DNA from 2 places in the Paenibacillus sp. 11B genome. Region 2 is predicted to be linked to the other one. Evidence: riboswitches for the same ligand, from Rfam matches in the RefSeq annotation. Region 2 holds a riboswitch; the other holds the start of a gene.

Region 1 (7,728 bases), on a different contig from region 2:
CGTAAGCAGCGTACCCACAGCCAGTACCGACAACTTCAATCCGTCAACCCGAACCCCGATATGCGCGGCCTGACGTTCCCCCAGGGCAAGCACATTCAACGAACGCGCACGGCTCCAGAGGAAGATTAGTCCCAGCACAAAATACGGGAAAAGGATGGCCGTATACGACCACCCACGCAGTGACAAACTCCCCATCGTCCAGTATATAATTTCATTGATGGTCTGTTTCGACATCGTCGACAGGAAGGAGACGACTGCTCCCAGGAAACTTTGCATGACCACCCCAGCCAGAATCAGGCTGTGTGTTGGTATTTTGGGTCCCTCACGAGCGAGGGCCAGCACAAACCACAATGTGATTACTCCCGTCAGAAATGCGACCAGTGGCAGGGTCCAGATTCCAATCAGTGCATACTGTAATCCGAAGAAAATCAGAAAAGCCGCACCCACCGATGCACCGGACGATACGCCCAGCGTAAACGGATCAGCCAGAGGGTTCCGAAGAACCCCCTGGAATCCCGTTCCGGCAATCGCCAGTGATGCACCTACAAGTACGGCCAGCAGTACACGTGGAAATCTGACCTTCCATATAATCTGTTCTGCTGCTGTATTCCAGTCAGGAACAATCCAGTCGCCCAGCCAGGGAATGCGATGAAGCAAGATGCCCGCAATGTCCCGGACTGGCAGGGCAACCGAACCGATGCCCGTGCAGATTAGCACGGTTAACACAAGCAGCACAATTCCGGCCGTTCCGTACACTGCCAGCTTTTTACTCATTTGAACAGGTCAGGGTAGATCGCTTTGGCAACTTCTTTCAGACCTTGAGTTACCCGTGGTCCTGGACGGCTCAGCAGGTTCGCATCCAGGCCAATGACTGCATCGTTTTTCACAGCCGTGATTTGATCCCAGCCACTGCGGGCTTTGATGATTTGATCCAATGTTTTGGAATTTTCATCAATGACGTCATTCGCATACAGAATCACATCCGGATTGGAAGCAATAACGTTCTCTTCATTAATTTCATACCAACCATCCTTGTCGGAAGCAATGTTGGTACCTCCGGCCAGTGTGATCAATTCATCCATGAATTCACCTTTACCCACAGTCCAGCCCGGGGAGAATTCAACGTATACTTTTTTCTTCTCTTCCGTTTTAACTGCCTTCACAGCTTCAGTTACATCAGCCACATCCTGTTTCATCTGGGTGATGATCTCCTGTGCTTTTTCCTGATGATCCGTGATTTTACCAAATGTTTCGATGTTGGTCATTACATCATCCACTGATTTGGGATTTGTTTTGAAAATGGTGATGCCCAGATCACGCAGTTTCTTCACAGCGTCTTCACTCATGGAAATGCCTGTAAATACGATGTCTGCTTCAGCTGCAATGATCGACTCTTCGTTAGGCTTTGATATACCGCCCATTTTTGGTTTTGCTGTTGCTGCTTCCGGATAATCATCATAGTCGGATACTCCAACGATCTGCTCGTCCAATCCGAGTGCGAACAGGGATTCCGTTTCAGCCGGAGATACGGATACGATTTTGGCTGGTGCTTTGTCAAACGTAAACGATTCACCCGTAGCATCGGTAACCGTGAGTGGATATTGTGTTTTGAGATCTGTCTGCGCCTGTCCTTGGGATTGCTCCTGTGCAGGTTGCGAGGTTCCTGTACCCTCATTCGTTGTTGTTGTTCCACATCCGGCCAAAGCCAGTGCCAGCATCGCTGCGCTCAGCAGTGACGCCATGCCTTTCCATGTCTTGAAATTCATTGTGTTCATTCTCCCCTTCTCTATCCATTCTAGTGAGTAGTGCTCCTGTCCCAATTCCGCTTGAATTTGTGTTCCGAAAAAATAAAATCCCCAATCCTTGGTCAGGATCAGGGATGACGTCTCGCATGTGGCGATCAGCACATGCCAGCTTAACGCTGTACATGCACAGAGAACTGCCCGAAACGCTGTCCTTTCCTCGAAGGAACACCGGCTTGTACGTCCAGGGCAGGTAACCTGACTTACAGGAATTCATCCTGATTTACAGTGGCGGGACCGTGCCGGATTTACACCGGCTTCCCTATTTCACCCGTTTGCTGTTCATAGTCTGATAAGAAACCATGAAACGTTGCTGCATGCACGCGGGACCCTTGGTCGCTAATATAGTTTAACCATTCAAGTGAGCATCCTGCATCCATTGCAAGGCATAAGGCCCTTCTCTAATGATGCATTTGCTAAGTCACACTTCTGTTGTGATTATAGGTTATATTGTACATCCTTACAACCTGATTTATGGAAAAGTCAATCTGGTTCCAACCCAGCTGTCCCCATCGCCATCCAGCCGAATCTTTATCGCTTGTCCTGGTATCACCTGCGTATCCCAGAATCCTTGATGCGGAATGAGACGTGATACCATATAACGAATAACACCGCCATGCGTAATCACGGCTACCTTTGGCACATTCATGCTGCGAGAATGCAGTATTGGTGAAAAGGACAACAGACTCTCTTCCAAAAATGAATCAATCCGCGCAGCAAATGCCTTCCATGGCTCGCCCTTCGGGGGCGTCACCTCTTGTGGGGCATCGATCCAGTCACGGTACTGTGGATTGTCCTTGAGCTGGTCATAGGTCAATCCCTCCCACTGACCAAAGTCAATCTCCCTTAGACGGGCATCAAGCTTGGCCTGTCCCACTTGGGACGGTGCAATGTGTATGAGTGTCTGCTGACAACGCAACAAATCACTGCAATAGAGGGCGTCCCATGTGACATGGCTGATCTCTTCGCGCAGCAGAGCCAGCTCCTGCTCTGCTTCTGGCAGCAGACCGATGTCGGTATGCCCGAGATATCTTTTTTCCAAATTCCACGCTGTTATACCATGACGTATCAACATAATCTCTCGGCTTTGTATTCCACTATGTCCAGCTTCTATATCCATAGCAGTGCACCTCCAGCAGCCCATATCCCTAGGGTGAACAGCCAACATAATAAAACAAAAGAACCTGCTGACCAAAACATAAGTCTTGTTGTTCGTACAATATCTTCTGCTTCCATCCGACGTGACGGCTCGCCCATATAAGCGCGAAATGAAGCCACTCCGTGGTACACGTTATGACCGCCAAGTCTTATGCCCAGCGCTCCGGCCACTGCTGACTCGGGAAAACCGCTGTTAGGGCTTGGGTGCAGCCGTGCATCCCGGGATACCATGCTCGCTGCCCCTCTCGCATCCAGTTTCATGAACCAGGCTCCTATAATCAAAAGCAGGGCGGTAAGCCGTGCGGGAATCCAGTTGGCCCAATCATCCAGACGGGCAGATGCCCAGCCGAGATAAAGATATTCTTCATTTTTATAACCTACCATGGAATCCAGCGTATTCACGGCCCGATAAGCCATGGCAAGCGGTGCACCGCCAATCAGGGCGTAAAACAGTGGAGAAACGATGGCATCCACGATATTCTCGGCAACCGTCTCTACCGTTCCCCGCACAACCTCCGGTTCATCCAGATGAGCCGTGTCACGCCCTACAATCATGCCCAGTGAACGTCTCGCCGCAGGCCAATCCTGTTGACTTAGATGGCGGTAGACTTCCATGCCTGCATCCTTCAAACCTTTGGAAGCAATGGTGGTTGCGATCAACACCACTTCAGCCACAACCGCAATGGCAGGATGAATGAGGCCCAGTACATATACCAATCCCCAAGTCACTGCAAAAGCTCCCCCTGCAATCAAAATGGGAAATAAAATTCCTGCCCTTCTAAGGGCCCGGTTTGAGTCCACACGCGACCTTATCGCCCGCTCCAGTGTAGAGATGGCCTTGCCCATGCCAATCACCGGATGAGGAATCCAGCGTGGATCTCCGATGCAGCGATCCAGTATGTATGCCCCTATAATAATCCAGGCTCCGGCCATTCCCGTCCAGATCGGCCAGGAAGCCCATTGATGCAGCAGAGATATCATTGCTTGTTATTCCTCTCTTTCCACTCCTGCGCGGCTTGCAAACTTTCCGTTATCGTGTCATATACCAGCCTGCCGATCGCAGCACCCATGACCGTAGCCGTTCCGGCGTAACTGATGAGCGGTTTATTTTCTTCAGTCTGACTTACCGCGAGCACGATAGCATCCGTTGTTGTTCCAGTTGCGGTCAGCCCATTTTCGGAATCCATCACACCGAAATCAGCTAACGCAGCGGCCTTTGCTTCTACCGCAGTCTGAATGGCATTCACCATCGCTCCGGCGGTCATTCGCCCGTTCATCCACAACATGATATTGATCGTACCGGGTTTGTAGCTTGAAACTGAGCTTTTCCCAAGGTTCTGAGGCACGGTCTCATGCCCCATCTCATTCCCCGCAGCATCAAACACAGTTCTTGCAGAACCTGCCCGTGCAGCGTTGGATACCCCTGCTGTCGTACAGCAGAGTAATCCGAACTCATCGCTTTCATATTCCTGGATAGCCGTGTGCTCTAATTGAACTGCAGTCAGAAGTCCGGCGCATTGATCCTGCTGCTCCTGCCATTCACTCAATAGATCGGCAATATCACGCGGTGGATCGTCACACCGATAATGTCTGTCCACATAGATGTTGAATATACGGTCCAATTCAATCATACCGCCCCCATACACGGCACTGGAAAGTGCTTTTACAACAGAGGGGCTTGAAGCTTTAATATGTCGTTCATGTACAGAGATGTTTAGTCCCGGCCACACAGAAGATCTATATTCGTTATAGTCTGTTTGTACATCCATGCATTGCTTATAAGCGTTATAGAATGGCAGTGCCATCGTTCTGCCCCCCTGCCTCTAGTCCGGTTGTCGTGTCAAGCTCCATTACATTTTCCATTGTCTCCAGTAAACGCCCGTTAGCCTCCGCGTCCTTGACTGCAAAGCGTACATGGCGCTCCCCAAGTCCCGGATACATGGCACAACTCCGAATCAGTATACCGCGTTCACCGAGAGCAGCCTGCATGGATGTCGCTGTCCACGGCTCTGGCAGAGTTGCCAATATAAAGTTCGCTTCCCCTCGTGTCACCTTACATCCCAAAGTCTCCAGCCCTGTCGTTAATCTATCCCGCTCGTAGGACATCAGTGCCATGGTCTCCTGTTCAAAATTCTCTCCACTGCGCAGACAGGCTTGTCCTGCGATCAGCGCCAGCCCATTCACACTCCAGGTCACTTGCTTCTCAGTCATGGCATGAATCAGCTCAGGATGACCCAGCGCATAGCCCAATCGTAAGCCTGGAATGGCGTAAAACTTGGTCATCGAACGAATGATGATCACTTGGGGATACTCTTTCAATCTGGGCGCAAGCGATTGCCGCTGTGACTCAGGAATAAAGTCCATAAACGCCTCATCTACCACCAATATGCTGCCTGTGATCTCCGCTTTACGCGCAAGCCGATGTAGAACCTCAACCGGATACTGCACTCCATTGGGATTGTTCGGCTGTCCAAGGAAAAGCAAGTCCACCCGTTCCATCAGCTTTTCGATATCCTCCGGTTCTGCTCGCCAGTCCAGTTCTTCCCGTCCTCGAACATAATGGACTTCTGCTCCAAATTGTCTGGATAATGCACTGTACTCCGAAAAACCAGGCTCTACCGTGCCTACTCTACGTGGCGCGAGTCCAAGCAGGATTAGAGCCATGCTTTCCGCCGCCCCGTTGCCCACGGATATGTGATCCGGGGTTAAACCCAGTCGGTCACTGAGCAGCAATTTGAACGCCCGATGACCCGGATCGGGGTAACGAAGTACCGTCTGCCATCCATGCTCCAGAGCCTCCAACACTTCCCTAGGTGGACCCAGTGGATTAATGTTCGCGCTATAATCAAGGAAATCCGCAGCATTCCCTCCAAAACGTGCAGCGGCTGTCTCCACATCACCGCCATGTCCGAAAACTTCAATTAAACCGGTCATTCTATCCGTCATCCTTTCTGCATGTCCTTTTTATTATGGATGTCGTGACAGTCAGGGGTCAATCCTGTTTTGCCTGTTCAAGCCCGTTCGAGCTGTAATTCCTTTGTGTCCTATCGACAATTCGTTTACAATAGAGAAGGAATTTCGATTCCGTAAAGCATCACTACATAAGGGATATTCTATCCCTCACATACATTAATGGAGGAATGACCATGCTGTTTGTTGATAACCAGGGCATTACAGATCCTTCTGTAAACCTCGCCATTGAGGAATACATCCTGAAGCATCTGCCGATGGATGACAGCTACTTGCTGTTTTACATCAACCGCCCGTCCATTATTATCGGAAAACATCAGAATACCATTGAAGAGATCAACATTGAGTATGTTCAGGATAACGGTGTTCAAGTCGTACGTCGTCTTTCGGGAGGCGGAGCCGTTTATCACGATCTGGGCAACCTCAATTTCAGCTTTATTACCAAGGATGACGGACAATCCTTCCACAACTTCCGCAAATTCACGCAGCCTGTGGTGGAAGCCCTGCAAGAACTCGGTGTCAATGCCGAACTGACGGGACGGAACGATCTGCAAGTCGGAGAAAAGAAAATTTCGGGCAACGCCCAATTCTCCACGCGCGGTCGCATGTTCAGTCACGGCACATTGATGTTTAACCTGAACCTCGACCACGTCCAGGCTTCACTCAACGTGAATCCCGAGAAGTTCAAGTCCAAGAGCACCAAATCCGTACGCAGCCGGGTTGCCAACATTCGTGATCTGATCGATAGCAATCTGACCATTGAACAATTCCGGGACGAGCTGCTGCGTCACATTTTCCGCATGGAGCCACAGGACGTCCCTCAATATGAACTCACGGAGAAAGATTGGGACAAGATCAAGGAAATCTCCGCCGAGCGTTATAGCAACTGGGATTGGAACTACGGCTTGTCACCGGAGAGTAATGTGAAGCATACACGCAAATTCCCTGTCGGCATCATTGACCTGCGCATGAATATCAAAGATGGACGCATTGAAGATGTCAAAATCTTTGGTGACTTCTTCGGCGTAGGCGATGTAGCGGATATCGAAGATATGCTGCGTGGTAAGCGTTACGAGGAATCCGAGGTACGTACTGCACTTGAGGGTTTGGATGTAAAACATTACTTCGGCAACCTGGAGCTGGAGGACTTTATTGGCCTTATTTTCCTGGAGGAGTAGATATATAAGTTCAACCCAAGAAAGTTTACACCTGCCACTCCGATGACAGAATAACCTTCCGATCGCTGTTATCCCCAGATTTTTTTGATTCCCTTCTTCAAAGGGAAAATCCGGTGATAAAGGCGAACGCTCCGCTTCTTCAGGTTTTTTCTGTCCTCTCCGTTCTCGTGTAAAAAGTTTTGTTGAACTGATATAGATTAAGTCGGGTATAGATACAGATAAAAAGGAGAGAAACACAGATGACCTACAAATTAATCGCAATTGACATTGATGATACCCTGATCAACGACAACAAGGAAGTAACGCCCGCAACACAGACCGCCCTGGAACAAGCGGTTGCTCATGGTGTCGTTGTAACTTTGGCTACTGGACGTGCCTATGCTTCTGCACAAGCACTGGCTCGTCAGACAGGACTGAACGTGCCAATCATTACGTATCAAGGCGCTTTGGTGAAAAACTTGCTGGATGAAAAAGTACTCTATGAGCGCTACGTTCCACAGGACGCTTCCCGCAAATTGTACGACTACTGCCTGGAGCATAATCTGCACCTGCAAACGTACATTGACGATAAATTATATGCCCGTGAAGAAAACGACAAGCTGCGTGATTACGCCAAGCTG
Region 2 (7,728 bases):
CCTCTTGTTTTGGCTGCATTTCAAATCCGTATTGCACATGATGATTCAATCGATTAACGAGGGTTCAAATGTTCCGAAACAGCTGTCACAACCTATTCATATATGATTAACACTGTAGGAATCAAAGGGAAACATACCCGAATCCAATTTATTCCACGTACGGGAATCTGCTATGGACGTTATGATTCGATGACAGGAAAGTTTAGCAACCGCTTACCTGGCAGGTTTTCTGTCCTTATTTCTAGCTTCGTCAACTATACTGACACGGTAATAAGAAATTATACGCTTACCCTCCGCCTTTGAAAACCTTTATCATGCCAGACTAGAAAATCGCCACGTTCAACGCGCTCCTCTTATGTGACGGTTATCACACCCAAATAACAAGATATAGTTTATAAATGGATAAAGAAACTCTACATATAGTGTTCAATGAATTTACATTATCCCTATACAATCTCATTTTTTAGGAGGAATCTGATATGAACATGCTTGAGTATGCCTCTCCACCTGCGCCTGATCTGCTATCTGACCTGGGAAGACGAATTATCGGTGCAGAAGACGCTGATACGCTGAGGGAGAATGCCAATCTGAACGGAGACTCGTTCAGCGGCAAGATGAGCAGGCTCGGTTCGGAGACGGCCAAGTGGCATGCTCTGCGTCATGTGCTGCCAGAGGACCTTGCTTTAGCTGTGGAGAATGGTGATCTGTACGTACACGATCTGGATCAGTATGCCCTTGGAACGACCAACTGTATATTCATCCCGTTTGACCGACTGCTGGCCTCCGGATTTAATACTGGCAATGGTTCGGTTCGTACACCACAGACGATTATGTCTGCCATGGCGCTGGTCGCCATTATTTTTCAATCCCAGCAGAACAGCCAGTATGGCGGCGTATCGGCCAACAAAATCGACTGGGATCTGGCACCTTATGTGAAGCGATCGTTCCGTAAGCATTACCGGAAAGCACAACGGCTGTTTGGGGAAAATAACCGAATTGAGGATGAGCAGCTACATCTGAATAGTGATGAAGCGAAGGTAAAATGTCCACGAGCCTTTGCCTTTGCCTGTGAAGAAACGGAACTGGAGACCGAACAGGCTGCGGAATCGCTAATCCATAATCTGAACACCATGAGCAGTCGTGCTGGCGGACAGATTCCGTTTACTTCACTGAATTATGGACTGTGCACTTCAGCCGAAGGCCGGCTTGTCTCCCGGTCGTTGCTGCAAGCGACCATTCGTGGACTCGGTAACGGGGAAACGCCCGTGTTCCCACAGCATATTTTCCAGTGCAAACAAGGCATAAACCAATCTGAGGGAGATCCGAATTACGATCTGTTCCGGCTCGCTGTGACCTGCTCCTCCCGGCGTATGTATCCGAATTTTGTCAATGTGGATGCTTCCTTCAACCTTCCCTATTATCGGCCGGAAGATCCCGACACGATCATTGCCACAATGGGATGTCGTACACGCACACTGGCTGATCGCTTCGGACGCAATCGTCAAAGCGGTAAAGGGAACTTGTCCTTTAACACCATCAATCTGGTCAAGCTCGGCATACGATATGGGATCTGCCAGGGAACAAGAGCCATCGCTGACCGGGCCGGCTTCTATATGGCTTTGGAATCCGTCATGCACAATGCTACGGATGGACTGCTGCACCGTTATCGAATTCAGACTAACCAGCCTGCCAAAGCATCGGACTTTATGATGCGGGAAGGGGTGTGGGAAGGTGGAGAACAATTGGCTCCGAATGAACCGGTGGCTGACCTGTTGAAGCATGGTACGTTATCCCTTGGTTTTATCGGGCTTGCTGAATGTATGACCGCCCTATATGGCCGTCACCATGGACAAGACCTTCATGTACATCGAGAAGCCTTGAATATCATTCGTACGATGAGAGAGTTCTGCGACCGGATGAGTGAGTTGCATAACTTGAATATCACCTTATTCGCTACGCCCGCCGAGGGTCTATCCGGCAAATTCACCAAGCTTGATCGTGAGCGATACGGCAGCATCGCGGGGGTCAACGACAGGGAATATTACACCAATTCATTTCACATTCCGGTCTATCATACCCTTCCGGCCTATCGCAAAATTGAATTGGAAGCTCCTTTCCACAAGCTATGTAATGCCGGGGCAATCTCTTATGTCGAACTCGACGGGAATGTACGGGCCAACACCATGGCTTTCCAACGAATCGTGCAATACGCGCTGGCCCAGGATATCGGGTATTTCTCCATTAATCACCCGATTGACCGTTGTCCGGCCTGTGGTTATGAAGGCGTAATCGGAGAAGTATGTCCCGGATGTGAAGCTCATGAAAATCAGGTGCATTTCCAGAGACTGCGCCGGGTGACGGGATACCTGACCGGAGATTACAAAGTACGCTTCAATACGGCAAAGCAAGCTGAAGTACGGGATCGGGTGAAACATCGGTGAATCTGTATGGCTATATCCCCGAATCGGTGAATGAGGGAACGGGCCTGCGAGCCGTGTTGTTCATTAGCGGATGTCGACATGCCTGTCCGGGCTGCTTCAGCCCGGACTCCTGGAGCTTCCGAGCGGGTGAACCCTTCACGGAGGAACGGCAGCAGCAGATTTTGCATGAAGTGACCGCGCATCCCTTGCTGGAAGGGGTTACGTTATGCGGAGGCGATCCTTTTTTCTCTGCCGCAGATTGTGCATCCTGGGTTCGACAGCTTCGTGCGGTACGGCCTGATCTGACGGTATGGGCCTATACCGGATTTGTATATGAGGAACTTGTAGCCGACCCTGCGCGAGCAGAACTATCCCGCCTATGCGACGTTATTATTGATGGACCTTATATTGCAGCTGAGCGTGATGTATCTCTTCCTTATCGCGGCAGTCGCAATCAGCGCATCATTGATGTAGCCGCAACGATGGCTTGCCACACAATCGTTACCATGCAGATGGATACATGGTAACGATTTTTTTATTGGGTTGAATCTACCACAACATGTGGATATTCAGTTCATTTTGAAACTTCATTTTAAGGAGACAAATCTGTCACTAAACCAAGGTTTCATACGGCTCATTTTTATTTCCGATCGGATTAATGATATATGTTGCAAGCTAGTAGGTTATCGTCTATGATTGGTAGCATACAAGCAAGTATACGACGATTGCATCATTATATAATCTATCATCTATACTTGGTCACCAATTTCATAGCTGGAGATGTGTACGCACATTTCTGCACACGGAAACAGGTGCCAACCGCGCTACAGGCGTGGTCAGGCTTAAAAGGGAAGAACGGTGTAAGTCCGTCGCGGTCCCGCCACTGTAAACGGGGAGTCTGTACATAAACAATCCACTGGTGTATCCACCGGGAAGGACATGTACAAGACCATGATCCGTAAGCCAGGAGACCTGCCTGTTTCGACAGCATCGCATGACCTACGGAAGATAGGGAGGTGTTAGAGCAACCGCTAAAATAACTTATAGCAGGTGTTCTTTCCCATTCTATCTTTGTGCACAGTCGTCATTCATGATGCCTGTTTCTCAGGGTATGACATCGGAAGGAACGCCTTTTTTTGATGCTTTCAAATGAAACACATCACCATAGCTTCAACCTGAATGATGAGTTCACCATTATAAATGAGGAGGAATTTTACATGTCGCAATCACAGCAACAACAGGCACAAGTTCTGACAGGCAACCTCGGTTACCCTCGCATCGGTGCGGGACGTGAATGGAAAAAAGCACTGGAGTCCTTCTGGGCTGGTCGAATCGATGAATCCACACTTCATCAGGAACTGACCACGCTTCGGTTGCAGGATCTGAAGAAACAGCAGGCACAGCAGCTCGATCTGATTCCTGTGGGCGACTTCTCCTACTATGATCATATTCTCGACGTATCCGCAATGTTTGGCGTCGTTCCTGAGCGCTTTAACCATACAGGCGGACCGGTATCCGTATCTACCTATTACGCTATGGCCCGGGGTAATGACCAGGCAACGGCCTGTGAGATGACCAAGTGGCTGAACACCAACTATCACTATATCGTACCGGAGATTCATAATGATACTGCATTTGCATTGCTTGAAAATAAACCCCTTGCCGCCTATCGCGAAGCAAAGCAGGAGCTTGGGCTGGAAGGTAAACCGGTCGTGGTCGGTCCGTACTCGTATGTACGGTTCGCCAAAGGCTATGACACGGAACGCTTCGCGGAGATTGTCACACGCCTCGTTCCGGTGTACGCCCAGCTTCTGGCCGAGCTTCAAGCCGAAGGCGTACAGTGGGTACAGATCGACGAGCCTGCTCTGACGCTGGCTGTCTCTTCCGAAGATGAAGCCTTGCTGCAACAGGTGTATGCTGCCTTGGCACAAGCCGCACCGGAATTGAAGCTGCTGCTTCAGACGTACTTCGAATCGGTGGAAGCTTATCCGGTCGTGACAGCACTGCCTGTAGCCGGAATCGGCCTGGACCTGGTCCACGGCTATGAAGGCAACCTGGCCAGCCTGCGGGAGCATGGCTTCCCGCAGGCTAAATGGTTGGGCGCCGGTGTCATCGACGGGCGCAACATCTGGCGCGCCGATCTCGCAGAGACGGCGAAGCTGCTGGAGCAGGTGGCTGAATTCGCTGCCGAAGGCAAGCTGATCATTCAGCCTTCCTGCAGCCTGTTGCATGTACCGGTGACTGCCGCTCAGGAGAGCGCGCTTGATCCGGTACTGCGCAATGCCCTGGCCTTTGCCGACGAGAAGCTGGAAGAAATAGCGACGCTCGGCACGTTGTTGTCCGGCGGTGCGAAGCAGGCGGACCAGGCAGCGGCTGTGGCTGAAGCCAGCCGCCGCGCCCAGGCGAGCACAGAAGCGGTGCGCCTGCTAAGCGAGTCCGAGTCGCGGACACGCCTGAGTGGCGCTCCAGCAGGGGTGCACGCCAACGAGCAGCTGCTTCGCAGCGCGTCATTCCAGGAGCGGCGCGAATTGCAGCAGCAAAAATGGCCGCTCCCGCTGCTGCCAACGACTACGATTGGCAGCTTCCCGCAGACGGCAGACGTGCGCAAGGCACGTGCCCTGTTCCGCAAAGGCGAATGGAATGCGGAGCAATACGATGCCTATGTGCGTGAACAGATCCAGGAATGGATTACCATTCAGGAGGAAATTGGTCTGGATGTGCTGGTACACGGTGAGTTCGAACGTACCGATATGGTCGAGTTTTTCGGTGAGAAGCTGACTGGATTCGCTTTTACCAAAAATGGCTGGGTACAGTCCTACGGCTCACGCTGTGTGAAGCCACCTGTCATTTACGGAGATGTGCTGTTCAATGAACCGATGACGGTGAAAGAAACGGCGTATGCTCAGACACTGACCAGCAAACCGGTAAAAGGCATGCTCACAGGTCCGGTAACGATTCTGAACTGGTCCTTCGTCCGCTCGGATATTCCGCGCAGCGAAGTATCCTATCAGATTGCCCGTGCCATTCGGGACGAGGTTGAAGCGCTGGAGCAAGCAGGCATTGAGATGATTCAGGTCGATGAGCCAGCTCTGCGTGAAGGACTCCCACTCAAACGAAGCAAGTGGGATGAGTACCTGCAATGGGCCGTGGAATCCTTCCGTTTGGCAACAGCAACCGTGAAACCAACAACGCAGGTGCATACTCACATGTGCTACTGCGAGTTCGATGATATTATTGAAGCCATCAGCGACCTAGATGCGGATGTGATCTCGATCGAGACATCCCGCAGCCATGGGGAGCTGGTAGGCAGCTTTGAGCAAAATACGTATGATAAAGGCATCGGTCTCGGTGTATACGATATCCATAGTCCGCGTGTTCCAGGCAAGGACGAGATGTTGCATATGATCGAGCGCGCACTTCAAGTGCTGCCAGCCGATCTGTTCTGGGTGAATCCTGACTGTGGACTGAAAACACGTGGTAAAGCCGAAGTCGTGGATGCATTAAGCATCATGGTAGATGCTGCTCGTACAGCAAGAGAACGGGTAACGGCTGACTCCTCAATCTAAATTCGATATTTCGCCACCTAGGCTTTTGGAAAAAGTTGTTTTATTAACAAAAGGGATGTCCCCCTAGTCATGAAGATGACAAGGGGACATCCCTTTTTAGCGTTTTTATTTAACGAACTGAGCACTTGCTATTAGAGCTGCAACTTCCATAGGCTGCAGGTTTAACGAATCTCGAAATAGCTGATACGCACTCCTGCGGACAATACCAGATAAACATCCTGCTGACCTGATGCACCTTGGAGGTCTGCCTTAACCGTGGACCACTGCTGGGCCTCGCCCTGTGCCAGTTCCACGCGTCCTGCCAATGCACCGTCAGGTGCGCCCAGTCGAACTTCCAATACCGCATCTGCCTGTTCTGCCGATACACGAGCTTCAAGCGCTGCTGCACTGCCCAGATCCGCATCTTTGAAGGCAATCCATCCCTGCTCTCCAATCACACGGACAGATGTTCCGCCTTCCTTGCTCTCATCCAGATCCACACCGAAGTATGCATCGTAATTCTCGGCGCGAGTAGCCACACCAAGGTTACGTGAAGGAATGATCTCTCCATCTACCGTCAGGTCAGCAACAAGCTGAATATCGGCGGAAGATTTGCCTACCATAATGCTGTACGTGCCGCTTTCAACCACATAACGATCACGGGTTACATCCCAGATTGCCAGCTCCTGAACCGGTAACGTGAAGCTGACTTTCACTGTAGCTCCAGCTTCAATATGAAGACGACGGAAACCTTTTAACGTTTTGAGCGGACGCTTCACACGGGACTGTCCGGCACGCACGTACAATTGCACAACCTCATCACTGGCGATCGTCCCTGTATTCGTCACGTCCACAGTTACCGTAGTTGTGCCTTCAGTTCCAGTTTGGGACGGATTCAACTCCAGATTACTGTATTTAAACGATGCATACGTCAATCCATGTCCGAACGGATATAGTACATCACCTTCAAAATACTGATACGTGCGTCCAGATTGAATGATATCGTAGTCTCTGATATCAGTCAGCTGATCTGCGGATTGCACCCACGTCATATTCAGACGGCCTGCTGGCGCATAATCGCCATACAATACGTCAGCTACAGCGTTGCCCAGCTCTTGTCCAGCATGGGAGGTATACAATACAGCTGGGATGTTCTCCTGTACCCAGTTGGATGTGAACGGGTAACTTCCCACGATAACTACAACGGTATTCGGGTTCGCTGCATAAACGGCTTCAACCAGACGCTGCTGGGATTCTGCCAGATCCAGGCTTGGACGGTCGATCTCTTCTTTACCGTTCACAAGCGGGTTGTTGCCGACAAATACAATCGCCGTCTCCGCTTCCTTCGCAGCTGCTACCGCTTCCTCTAATCCATTCACCACAATATCCTTCTTGAATGTTTCCGTAGCACCGAATGATTTCAACTCTTCGGATACGGCGAACACATCGTTTCCGCCATTGGGTGCAGTTACGGTTTTGCCGTTCCAAGTGGTCAGTCCCACACTTCCGTCCTGTTGTGGCAACAGATGAAATACTTCTTTTACAAACCAGCCATATACTTCATCCGCTGATGCCGTAACCGTCTCTTCATCCGTCGTCAGGTATTTGCCATTACTTTCCGCCTGCAGCGTGTAACTGCCAAATCCCCAGTCACTCAGTGTAAATGTCTCGGCATCTCCTGAAGCAATGATGGATGATTTCTCATCTTCAGCCAGTCCGACAACTTTGCCGCTTGCCGCGGAAGTCAATGTAATACGGTCATT

The links. Region 2 has a riboswitch for cobalamin ahead of metE (5-methyltetrahydropteroyltriglutamate--homocysteine S-methyltransferase). Riboswitches for the same ligand answer to the same signal wherever they lie in the genome.
Region 1: it holds a riboswitch for cobalamin, as region 2 does, so the genes downstream of both, Q0V21_RS15275 (ABC transporter substrate-binding protein) here and metE (5-methyltetrahydropteroyltriglutamate--homocysteine S-methyltransferase) in region 2, are expected to answer to the same signal.

What each region holds. Positions count from the first base shown of each region.
Region 1 covers NZ_JAUKNS010000003.1:59,430-67,157, forward strand. The annotation lists gene Q0V21_RS15270 (FecCD family ABC transporter permease) at 1-774, opposite strand, end outside; gene Q0V21_RS15275 (ABC transporter substrate-binding protein) at 771-1,766, opposite strand; cobalamin riboswitch at 1,974-2,122, opposite strand; gene Q0V21_RS15280 (histidine phosphatase family protein) at 2,275-2,922, opposite strand; gene cbiB (adenosylcobinamide-phosphate synthase CbiB) at 2,913-3,893, opposite strand; gene Q0V21_RS15290 (adenosylcobinamide amidohydrolase) at 3,938-4,765, opposite strand; gene cobD (threonine-phosphate decarboxylase CobD) at 4,746-5,894, opposite strand; gene lplA (lipoate--protein ligase) at 6,107-7,108, shown strand; gene Q0V21_RS15305 (Cof-type HAD-IIB family hydrolase) at 7,348-7,728, shown strand, end outside.
Region 2 covers NZ_JAUKNS010000004.1:664,794-672,521, forward strand. The annotation lists gene Q0V21_RS19980 (anaerobic ribonucleoside triphosphate reductase) at 480-2,441, shown strand; gene nrdG (anaerobic ribonucleoside-triphosphate reductase activating protein) at 2,438-2,947, shown strand; cobalamin riboswitch at 3,214-3,414, shown strand; gene metE (5-methyltetrahydropteroyltriglutamate--homocysteine S-methyltransferase) at 3,638-5,986, shown strand; gene Q0V21_RS19995 (glycoside hydrolase family 3 C-terminal domain-containing protein) at 6,148-7,728, opposite strand, start outside.